Regions from separate parts of the Streptomyces sp. JH002 genome, predicted to be linked through region 1. Evidence: riboswitches for the same ligand, from Rfam matches in the RefSeq annotation. Region 1 holds a riboswitch; the other holds the start of a gene.
The links. Region 1 has a riboswitch for cyclic di-AMP ahead of H7827_RS19300 (M23 family metallopeptidase). Riboswitches for the same ligand answer to the same signal wherever they lie in the genome.

Region 2: another riboswitch for cyclic di-AMP. It lies ahead of H7827_RS13225 (M23 family metallopeptidase); the one in region 1 lies ahead of H7827_RS19300 (M23 family metallopeptidase).

Annotation. Positions count from the first base shown of each region.
Region 1 is NZ_CP087989.1:4,197,271-4,202,827, forward strand. It holds gene H7827_RS19285 (5-(carboxyamino)imidazole ribonucleotide synthase) at 1-750, shown strand, start outside; gene purE (5-(carboxyamino)imidazole ribonucleotide mutase) at 747-1,286, shown strand; gene H7827_RS19295 (dipeptidase) at 1,292-2,503, shown strand; cyclic di-AMP (ydaO/yuaA leader) riboswitch at 2,808-2,979, shown strand; gene H7827_RS19300 (M23 family metallopeptidase) at 2,985-3,767, shown strand; gene H7827_RS19305 (ABC transporter permease) at 3,862-4,662, opposite strand; gene H7827_RS19310 (ATP-binding cassette domain-containing protein) at 4,659-5,557, opposite strand, start outside.
Region 2 is NZ_CP087989.1:2,932,389-2,937,945, reverse strand. It holds gene H7827_RS13235 (caspase, EACC1-associated type) at 1-303, shown strand, start outside; gene H7827_RS13230 (extracellular solute-binding protein) at 303-1,691, shown strand; cyclic di-AMP (ydaO/yuaA leader) riboswitch at 1,910-2,059, shown strand; gene H7827_RS13225 (M23 family metallopeptidase) at 2,069-3,085, shown strand; gene H7827_RS13220 (aldo/keto reductase) at 3,169-4,098, shown strand; gene H7827_RS13215 (very short patch repair endonuclease) at 4,240-4,650, shown strand; gene H7827_RS13210 (DNA cytosine methyltransferase) at 4,799-5,557, shown strand, end outside.

The DNA.
Region 1 (5,557 bases):
GCCGAGGAGGCCGGGGGCTTCCCCGTCGTCCTGAAGACCGTGCGCGGCGGCTACGACGGCAAGGGCGTGTGGGTGGTGGACTCCGCCGAGGACGCGGCCATCGCCCAGCCGTTCCTGGCCGGCGTGCCGGTGCTCGCCGAGGAGAAGGTCGACTACACGCGCGAGCTGGCCGCCAACGTGGTCCGCTCCCCGCACGGCCAGGCCGTGGCGTACCCCGTCGTGGAGTCCATCCAGGTGCGCGGCGTGTGCGACACCGTCATCGCGCCCGCCCCCGGCCTGCCCGACGAGCTGGGCGCCGCCGCCCAGCAGCTGGCCCTGCGGATCGCCGCCGAGCTGAACGTCACCGGCCACCTCGCCGTCGAGCTGTTCGAGACCACCGACGGCCGGGTACTGGTCAACGAGCTGGCGATGCGCCCGCACAACTCCGGTCACTGGACCCAGGACGGCGCCGTCACCTCCCAGTTCGCCAACCACCTGCGGGCCGTCCTCGACCTCCCGCTGGGCGACCCCCGCCCGCGCGCGCCGTGGACCGTGATGGTCAACGTCCTGGGCGGCGACTACCCCGACATGTACCCGGCGTATCTGCACTGCATGGCACGCGACCCCGGGCTGAAGATCCATATGTACGGCAAGGACGTGAAGCCCGGCCGCAAGGTCGGCCATGTCACCACCTACGGCGACGAACTGTCCGAGGTCCGCGAACGCGCCCGGCACGCCGCCGACTACCTGCGGGGAACGATCGAAGAATGAGCATCCGTAACGTGCCTGCCGCACCCCCCGTGGTCGGCCTGGTCATGGGCTCCGACTCCGACTGGCCGGTCATGCAGGCCGCAGCCCAGGCCCTCGACGAGTTCGAGGTGCCCTACGAGGCGGACGTGGTCTCCGCGCACCGCATGCCGCGCGAGATGGTCACCTACGGCGAACGGGCCGCCGAGCGCGGGCTGAAGGCCATCATCGCCGGCGCCGGCGGCGCCGCCCATCTGCCCGGCATGCTCGCCGCCCTCACCCCGCTGCCCGTCATCGGCGTCCCGGTGCCGTTCACGCACCTGGACGGCATGGACTCGCTGCTGTCCATCGTGCAGATGCCGGCCGGGGTGCCGGTCGCCACCGTCTCGGTGGGCGGCGCCCGCAACGCCGGACTGCTGGCGGTGCGCATCCTCGCCGCGCACGACCCGAAGCTGCGCGACCGGATGCGGGACTTCCAGACCGTGCTCAACGCGCAGGCCACCGAGAAGGGCCGCAAGCTGCGCGCCTCGCTGCGCAAGGACGGAGAGGCCCTCCGGTGAGCGACCTGAGCGCACACCTGGAGCGGGCCCGCGCGCTGCTCGCCGAGCATCCCGTGGTGGACGGCCACAACGACCTGCCGTGGGCGCTGCGCGAGCAGGTCCGCTACGACCTGGACCGGCGCGACATCGCCACCGACCAGAGCGCCCATCTGCACACCGACCTGCCGCGGCTGCGGGCGGGCGGGGTCGGCGCGCAGTTCTGGTCGGTGTACACCCGCTCCGACTACGCCGGCGACGCGGCGGTCAGCTCCACCCTGGAGCAGATCGATGTCGTACGGCAGCTGCTCGCCCGCCACCCCGGCGAACTCGCCCCGGCGGCCTCGGCGGACGAGATGGAGAAGGCACGCGCCGAGGGCCGGATCGCCTCCCTGATGGGCGCCGAGGGCGGGCACTCCATCAACAACTCGCTGGCCACGCTGCGCGCCCTGTACGCGCTGGGCGTGCGCTACATGACGCTCACCCACAATGACACCATCGACTGGGCGGACTCGGCGACCGACGAGCCCCGGCACGGCGGCCTCAGCGCGTTCGGCGAGGAGGTCGTGCGCGAGATGAACCGGATCGGCATGCTCGTCGATCTCTCCCACGTCTCCGCCGGCACCATGCGCGACGCGCTGCGGGTCAGCGAGGCGCCGGTGATCTTCTCGCACTCCTCGGCGCGCGCCGTGTGCGACCACCCGCGCAACATCCCCGACGACGTGCTGGCCGCGCTGCCGGCCAACGGCGGGGTGGCGATGGCGACCTTCGTGCCGAAGTTCGTGCTGCCGGCCGCGGTGGAGTGGACGCGCCGCGCGGACGAGAACATGCGGGCGCACGGGCTGCACCACCTGGACACCACGGAAGCCGGCATGCGCGTCCAGCGGGCCTTCGAGGAGGCCCACCCGCGTCCGGTGGCGACCCCGGCGACGGTGGCCGATCACCTGGACCACATGCGCGAGGTGGCCGGCGTCGATCACCTCGGCATCGGCGGCGACTTCGACGGCACGGCGTTCCTGCCCCAGGGTCTTGACTCGGTGGCGGGCTACCCCAACCTCATCGCGGAGCTGCTGCGGCGCGGCTGGTCGGACGCCGATCTGGCCAAGCTGACCTGGCAGAACGCGGTCCGGGTGCTGCGTGACGCGGAGACGGTGGCCGCCGGCCTCGGCGCCCGGCGCGGTCCCTCGAACGCCACCATCGAGCAGCTGGACGGCCTCGCCATCGCCGATTCCGGACATTGAGAACATTGGGTTAGATAGCGCCTCTTGGGGCATGTGTGGTGACCGACCTCACTTTCCGCCCCTGACGGGGTTCCGGCGAGGTGCGGGGCGCCGCTCCGCGAGGTCGGCAAGTCGGACATTCGCACCTGAAGTTGGCGCGGAAACGGGAATGATCGCCCGAAGGTGATCATTCCCGTTTCCGTTTCGTGATCAAGCCCGCGCCCGCCGCCGCTTGTTGTCTTGTCCGAATTAACGGGATTACGGTGCTCCCGCGTCGCACCCGCGACGATCCGCGACCGGACGCCCAATCCTGTCACCGGCCACGGAAACGCAGTCCTTCCCCATGACAGGAGCGGGGGAACCACTTCCCGCCGGCCCGTACGCAGCACGGACCGGCTCGGGGTGAAGCCACCGCCGCGCGGCTCGTCCGACGGCAGTGGCCGGGCTCCTTCTCGGCCCGAACCCGACAGCTCACCTCGCAGGCGATGAGAGGAGTCCCCGTATGTCCGCACGCGGTCGTCACCGCGCCTCGCGCGCCCATCGCTTCACCCGCCTCACCCGTGCCTCCGTGCTGCTGGCCATCGGCGGCGCCGGCATCGCCGTGCCGCTGGCCACCGCCGGTGCCGCACACGCCGCCGATCAGCCGGCGGTCACCGCCACGTACACCGTCAAGGCCGGTGACACCCTCAGCAAGATCGCCCGCGACCTGGGCCTGGAGGGCGGCTGGAAGGGCCTGTACGCCGACAACAAGGCCGCCATCGGCGCCGACGCCGGTCTCATCAAGCCCGGCCTGAAGCTGGAGCTGTCCACCTACGCGGGCACCAAGACGGCCACCGCCGAGGTGGAGACCCCCGCGGCGGAGCCCGCCCCGGCGACCGGCGGCTGGGTCTCCCCGATCGCCGACGGCGCCCTGGCGACCGGCTACAAGGTGGCCGGCTCCATGTGGGCCAGCGGCTACCACACCGGCATCGACTTCCCGGCCGCCACCGGCACCCCCGTGCTGGCCGTGGGCGACGGCGAGGTCATCTCGGCCGGCGACGGCGGCAGCTACGGCAACCAGGTCGTCATCAAGCACGCGGACGGCCACTACAGCCAGTACGCCCACCTGTCCTCGCTCTCGGTGAGCGCCGGCCAGTCGGTGTCCGCCGGTGACCAGATCGGCGGCGTCGGCAGCACCGGCAACAGCACCGGGCCGCACCTGCACTTCGAGATCAGGACCGGCGCCGACTACGGCTCGGACATCGACCCGCTGGCCTTCCTGCGGGCCCAGGGCGTCACTCTCTGACGCCTCCCCGACGGCCGCCCGCCCCGGCCGCGCCCGCCCCGCCGCCCCCCGTGGACGGCGGGGCGGGCGTTCTCCCACCGGCCCGGGCCCCGGCTCAGCGGCTGAGGTTCTGGTAGCGGCGCACCGCCAGCGGCGCGAACACCGCGACCAGGACCACCGGCCACGCGACGGCGAGCGCCATCGCGTGCTCCGTCGGCCAGCTGGCGCCCGCCGTGTGCAGACCCGGGTTGCCGAACAGCTCCCGGATCGCCGCCACCGTCGCCGACAGCGGGTTCCACGCCGAGATCGTGCCGAGCCAGCCCGGCATCAGCTCGGGCGCCACGAACACGTTGGAGACCGCGGTCAGCGGGAAGGCCAGCGGGAAGACGATGACGCCGACCGTGTCCGGGTTGGGCACCAGCAGCCCCACGAAGATCCCGACCCAGGTCATCGCGATCCGCAGCGCCAGCACCAGCGCCACCGCCAGCAGCGCGTACCCGACGCCGCGGTGCCAGGTCCAGCCCACCAGCAGCCCGCAGACCACCAGGACGGTCATCTCCAGCAGCGCCCGGAACAGATCCGCGACGCTGCGCCCGGTCAGCAGCGCCGAGCGGGCGATCGGCAGCGAACGGAACCGGTCCACCACTCCGCGCTGGGCGTCGTGCGCGACCGAGGTGGCGGTGGCCCCCATCCCGTACAGCATGGTCATCGCGAACACGCCCGGCAGCAGGAACTCCCGGTAGTTGCCGCCGTCCGGCAGCTGCATGCCGCTGCCGAAGACGTAGCCGAAGACCAGCACGAACATGATCGGCAGCGTGAAGTAGATGCCGATCTCCTCGGGCGAGCGCACCACGTGCGCCATGTTGCGGCCCGTCATCACCCAGCTGTCGGCCGCCGCCGGACGGAGCTTCCTCATGCCGTCACCTCCGTCTTCCCCGTACGGCCCGCCGTGAGGTGCAGGAACGCCTCGTCGAGGGTCGGCCGCCGGGTGCCGATGTCCTCCACCGTCAGTCCGGCGTCGTGCAGACCCCGTACGACCTCGGTCAGCGCCGCCACCCGGTCGGTGACCGGGACGCCCACCCGCCGGGTGTCCGGGTCGGTGGTGGCGGGCGCGCCCGCTATCCGTTCCAGCAGGGCGGCCACCATCACCAGGTCCCCGGTCCGCCGGGTGATGATCTCCACCCGGTCGCCCCCGATGCGGGCCTTCAGCTCGTCGGCGGTGCCCTCGGCGATCACCCGGCCCGCGTCGACCACCGAGATGCGGTCGGCGAGCTGGTCGGCCTCCTCCAGGTACTGCGTGGTCAGCAGCACGGTGGTGCCCGCGGCGAGCAGGTCGCGCACCGCGTCCCACACCTCGTTGCGGCTGCGTGGGTCGAGTCCGGTGGTGGGCTCGTCCAGGAACAGCACCCGGGGGGTGCGGATGATGCTGGCGGCCAGGTCCAGCCGGCGCCGCATGCCGCCGGAGTACTGTCCGGCCGATTTGGCGGCGGCGTCGGTGAGGTCGAAGCGCTCCAGCAGTTCGTCGGCGCGCCGTCCGGCCGCCGCCTTGGACATCCGGTGCAGCCGCCCGAACATCACCAGGTTCTGCCGGCCGCTGAGCGTCTCGTCCACGGCGGCGTACTGGCCGGTGAGCCCGATGACGCCGCGCACCCGCTGCGGCTCGCGCGCCACGTCCAGGCCGCAGACGGTGGCCCGGCCCGCGTCGTACCGCAGCAGGGTGGCCAGCGCCCGCACGGCGGTGGTCTTGCCGGCGCCGTTGGGGCCGAGCACACCGTGCAGGGTGCCTGTCTCGACGGTGAGATCGAATCCGT
Region 2 (5,557 bases), 1.3 Mb from region 1:
CCGATCACCCCGGCGCTGGAGGCGGGCCTCGCGCTGCTGACACCGGAGCCGGACGCCGCGGAGGCGGACCGGGGCCGGCTGGTGGTGCTGATCACCGATGACGAGGACAGTGCCGGGCGGCTGGACGTACCGGCGGACGCGGCGCCGCCGGTCGCCGTCGTCTCCTACGGCTCGCTCGGCTGCGAACACCTGTACAACCGGATGCTCATCGCCTCGGGCGCCCTGTGCTTCGACAGTTCGGGGTCGCCGGGGGCGGCGCTCGCCGGGACCCTGCGGGGCCTGACCGCGCCCTGGGAGCCGTGATGACGCGGCGGGGCGCGGTACGGGCGCGGGTGCTGCCGGGGCTGCTGGCGCTGTCGGTGGTGGCCGGATGCAGCGGGGCGCCGGACCCGGGCCGGGCCCCCGCCCGGGTCGACGACGGGCGACCGCTGGTGGTGGTCAGCGGCGCCGACCTGACCAGCCGCGAGGGGGAGGGCGTACGGCAGGCGCTGATCGACGCCTGGAACGCGGACGAGGACAACCGCCCGGCCCGGCTGGTGGAGCTGCCCCGCACCGAGGGCGGCCAGCACAGTGAGCTGATCGCCGCGCTCCAGTCGGGCAGCGCCGACTTCGACGTGCTGAACCTGGACACCACCTGGGTCCCGGAGTTCGCCGAGGCCGGTCTGATCCGCCCGCTGGACGACACCCTGCTGGAGGCCGGTTTCCTGGCGCAGGCGGCACAGGCGGGCCGCTGGCGCGAGCGGGCGTACGCCGTGCCGTTCAACACCGACGTCGGACTCCTCTACTACCGGCAGGACCTGCTGACCGCGCTCGGCCGCGAACCGGGGGAACTGCTGGGCCACGAGACGCTCGGCGAGCTGATCGCGCAGTGGCCCGGCGGCCAGGAACACCCGCTGTACGTCACGCAACTGCGCCCCTACGAGGGGCTGACGGTCAACGTGCTGGAGGCGTTCTGGAGCGTGGGGGTGGAGCTGACCGACGAGCGGGGGCGATACCGGGGCAGCGAGGAGGAGCTGCGGCGCGGGCTGAGTGAACTGCTGCGGATCGCGGACGGCAGCAAGCTGAGCGAACGGGCCCGGGAGGCGGACGAGACCGGCGCGCTGCGCGAGTTCACGGGGGAGCTGGACGGCGGTGACCCGTCGGGGGTGGTGCTCATGCGGAACTGGCCGTACGCGTACCAGCACCTGGACGCCACGCTGCCGGACGGCGCGGACTTCGGGGTGGTCCCGCTGCCGGGGGCGGCGGCGCTGGGCGGGCAGTCGCTCGCGGTCTCGGCCGACAGCGCGCGGGCGGCGGACGCCGAACGGCTGATCCGCTTCCTGACGGCGGAGCCGGACAGCCAGCGCAGGCTGCTGGAAGCCGGGTTCGCACCGGCCCTGCGGGACGCGTACGGCATCGGGGACCCGCGGGAACCGGACTGCGCGGCCGTCACGGCGGTGGCGGTGCCCCGGGCGCCGGGGGAGCCGGCGGAGGGGGCGGTACGCGAGGTGCCGTCTGGGTACCCGGAGTTGCTGTGGTGCGCACTGGAGGAGGCCAGGGCACGTCCGGCGAGCCCCTACTATCCGGCGTTCTCGCGCGAGTTGCGGCAGGAGGTCGCGCAACTGCTGGCGGGGAACGGATCGGTGGAGGGGACGGCGGAACGGCTGCACCAGAAGCTGGCACTCGCGCTGGAGGGACGCCTTTCACCGTGAGTGATCGGAAGACATCGCTCCGATAACAACTGACACACCGTCAGAAACACTTGCCATGGCAGCAACAAAAATCTATGGGGTAATTTGCCATGATCCACACCTGTTTGAGGGGGGAAAGTGCCTGACCCAATTCCCAGATCCACTTGGAATTACGGCGGGCCGTCTATTAACGTTCGATAACGCAGCGCGGTCGTCTCCGCCGTCGCCAAGACGGCGGTCGTGCTGTACCGCCTAATCCACGGCACGCCACCAGCGCGCCGGGAACCGGGGAACCACCACTTGGGGTGCATCGGACGGCCCACCGTCCGTAGGAGACCTTCCTGCTCCGAACCCGTCAGCTAACCCGGTCGGCGAAGGAAGGAAAGGAGAACGCCTCCGTGGCGTCGAACCCGCACGGGTCCCACCCCGCCTACTACGGGCCGCAGACCATCGAGGACGAGCCCCGTACCGAGTGGAACCCCAGCGCCGAGACCCTGCGCCCCGTGCGCGGCCGGCACCGGGTCGCCCGGCAGCGCGGCGGCACCATGGCACGCAGCCGCGCGGTCCTCGGCGTCGGCATGTTCGCCGCCGTCGGCGCCGGCGGCATGGCCACCGCCCAGGAGGGCGGCACGGGTTCCGTACCCGGCCTCGACTCCGTGCGTTCCATCCCCGACCAGATCCCCGTCCTCAGCGACCTGATCTCCTCCCCGGAGAGCGAGCCCGAGGCGCAGGACACCACCTCGGTGACCGCCTTCACCGAGGCCCAGGACGCCGGCGAGGCGCTGCGCGCCCGCATCCTCCAGCAGGCCGAGGAGCAGGAGGCCACAGCCCAGGCCGCCGAGCACGCCCAGATCCTGGCCGGCGCGCAGAGCGACGCCATCGCCGCCGCCGCCGAACTCGCCGAGGCCGAGCGGCTCGCCGAGGAGCAGCGGCAGCGCGAGGCCGAGGAGGAGCGCCAGCGCCTGGAGGAGGAGCGCCAGCGCCTGGAGGAGGAGCGCCGCCTCGCGGAGCTGCGCGCCAGCTACACCATCCCCCTCACCACCTACACGCTGTCCTCCAGCTTCGGCGCCAGCGGCTCCATGTGGTCCTCGACCCACACCGGCACCGACTTCGCCGCCCCCACCGGCACGCCCGTGAAGAACGTGCACACCGGCACCGTCAAGGAAGCCGCCTGGGCCGGCTCGTACGGCTACCGCATCATCATCGAGCAGGAGGACGGCACCGAACTCTGGTACTGCCACCTCTCCTCGATGAACGTCACCGCGGGACAGGCCGTCGACACCGGCGACACCATCGGCCGGGTCGGCTCCACCGGGAACTCCTCGGGGCCGCACCTGCACCTGGAGGTCCGCCCCGGCGGCGGTGACCCGATCGACCCGCTGGCCTGGCTGCGTGGCAAGGGCCAGGCGGTCTGACCGGCCAACGACCATCCCCCCACACCGCCGCCGGCCCTGGTGACTCCCCCCGACACCAGGGCCGGCGGCATACCCTGACCGCCATGAACCCCATCGGCGATCTTCAGGTGTCCGGGCTCTGCCTGGGCGGCAATGTCTTCGGCTGGACGGCGGACGAGGCCGAGTCCTTCGCGGTACTGGACGCGTACGTCGCGGCCGGCGAGAACTTCATCGACACCGCCGACGCCTACTCGTCCTGGGTGGACGGCCACCGCGGCGGCGAGTCCGAGACGGTCATCGGCCGCTGGCTGGCGCGCCGCGGCCGGCGCGACGATGTGGTGGTGGCCACCAAGGTGGGCCGCCACCCGGAGCACATGGGCCTGTCGGCCGACACCATCAAGGCGGCGGCGGACGCCTCACTGCGCCGCCTGGGCGTGGACCACATCGACCTCTACTACACCCACTTCGACGACGAGTCCGTCGAGGTGTCGGAGATCATCACGGCCCTGGACGACCTGGTCCGCGCGGGCAAGGTCCGCGAGATCGGCGCCTCCAACATCTCCCCGGCCCGTCTGGAGGACTCGCTGGCCTTCTCCACCCGGGAGAACAAGGCCCGCTACACCGCCCTCCAGCCCCGCTACCACCTGATGTCCCGGGACAGCTACGAAGGGCCCCTGGCGGACCTGGCCGCCCGCCACGGGTTGGCGGTCATGCCGTACTCGGCCCTGGCCAGCGGCTTCCTGACCGGCAAGTACCGCCCCGGCGCCCCCGTCACCAGCGCCCGCTCGACCGCGGCCGCCCGCCACCTGGACACGGACCGGGGCCGCGCCGTGCTGTCCGCCCTGGACGAGGTGGCGATGGCCCACAACGCCGAACTCTCCACCATCGCCCTGGCCTGGCTGGCGGCCCGGCCCACCATCACCGCCCCCATCGCCAGCGCCCGCACCCCCGACCAGCTCCCCCCACTCCTGAAGTCCACCACCCTGACCCTCACCGAAGCAGACCTCACCACCCTGACAAACGCCTCGGCCTGACGGCCGACTCGGTCGAGGCTTCCGGATCACATACGATCGTTCGGCCGTAACGGCCGAACGATCGAAGGAGGGCGCGTGGGCCAGGGTTCCCCGGGCGACGATCCACGCCCGAGTCCGTCCTCCACTTCCGTGTCCTCCCGCATGAGCAGGCAGGCCAGCCGTAACACCGGACCGGAAGTGGCCATCAGGCAACTGCTGCACGCCAGGGGCCATCGATACCGACTGCACCGACGGGTCCCCGGGATGGCGCGCCGAACCATCGACATCGCCTTCCCGGGCCCCAAGGTCGCGGTTTTCGTGGATGGGTGTTTCTGGCACGGATGCCCCCAGCACGCGACGCGCCCAAAGGCCAACGAGGCTTGGTGGCAGAGGAAGTTGGACAGGAACATCGAACGGGACCGGGAGACGGACGCACAACTGCTCGCCGAGGGGTGGACCGTCCTGCGTTTCTGGGAGCACGAGTCTCCGCAGTCCGTGAGCGACCGGGTGGCTGCCGTCGTTGCCAGGACGAAGGCCAGGGGGGAGCGACTGGAGGGGAACGGGGTTCGATGAGTCGAGGCCGACCTGACGAGGTGATCAGGAAGCGAGGGCGTGGTCCTCGGGTGGGCTACCGCTGCGCCGGTGGGCAGGAGGCTCGGAAGTGTGTTCCTCGACCGATCGGCGCCTCGATCACCCTCGCCCCCGGCTACACTTCGACCCTATGAACGGCCCAGGAACACAAGTTCAGCATCTGGATGGAATCCGTGTTCTGGATCTGTTCGCAGGGCCTGGTGGGCTGGACGTCGCCGCACATTTCCTGGGCTACAAGAGCATTGGCATCGAGTGGGACCGGAACGCCTGCGAGACCCGGTATGCGGCTGGCCTGGCGACGATTCATGCCGATGTGAGTGTTATGAGGAAGAATCGTTTCGACGAGATTCCCAGGTCGGTAGAAGTGCTTGCAGGCGGGCCCCCGTGCCAGTCCTTCTCCGTCGCGGGCAAGGGTGCCGGGCTTCAGGCCCTGGAACGGGTCAAGCAATTCATTCGCCGCCTCGTGCACGGGGAGAGCGAAGCCGAGATCGATGAGGACCTGCACAATCTCGGTGATCCGCGTACGGCTCTGGTGCTCGAGCCCCTTCGCTGGCTCATCAAGGCGATCGAGACCGAGGATCGGGAGCCCTACAAGGCTATTGTCCTGGAACAGGTGCCCACGGTTCTTCCTCTGTGGGAGGTGTACGCGGAGGTTCTGCGCAGCGGGGAGGGGCGACTCAACGGCCACAAGTACGAAGCCGAGTGTTGGGTCCTGAGGACGGAGCAGTTCGGGGTGCCCCAGACCCGTACTCGCGCCGTCCTCGTGGCGCGACGCCCCGGGCTCGGGGCCGTCGTACGGCCCACCGCCACGCACCTGCCCTTCGATCGGCACCGGGGAGACCGCAGAAAGGCGGATCCCAGAATATTCGGCGTCGAGCGGCCGTGGATT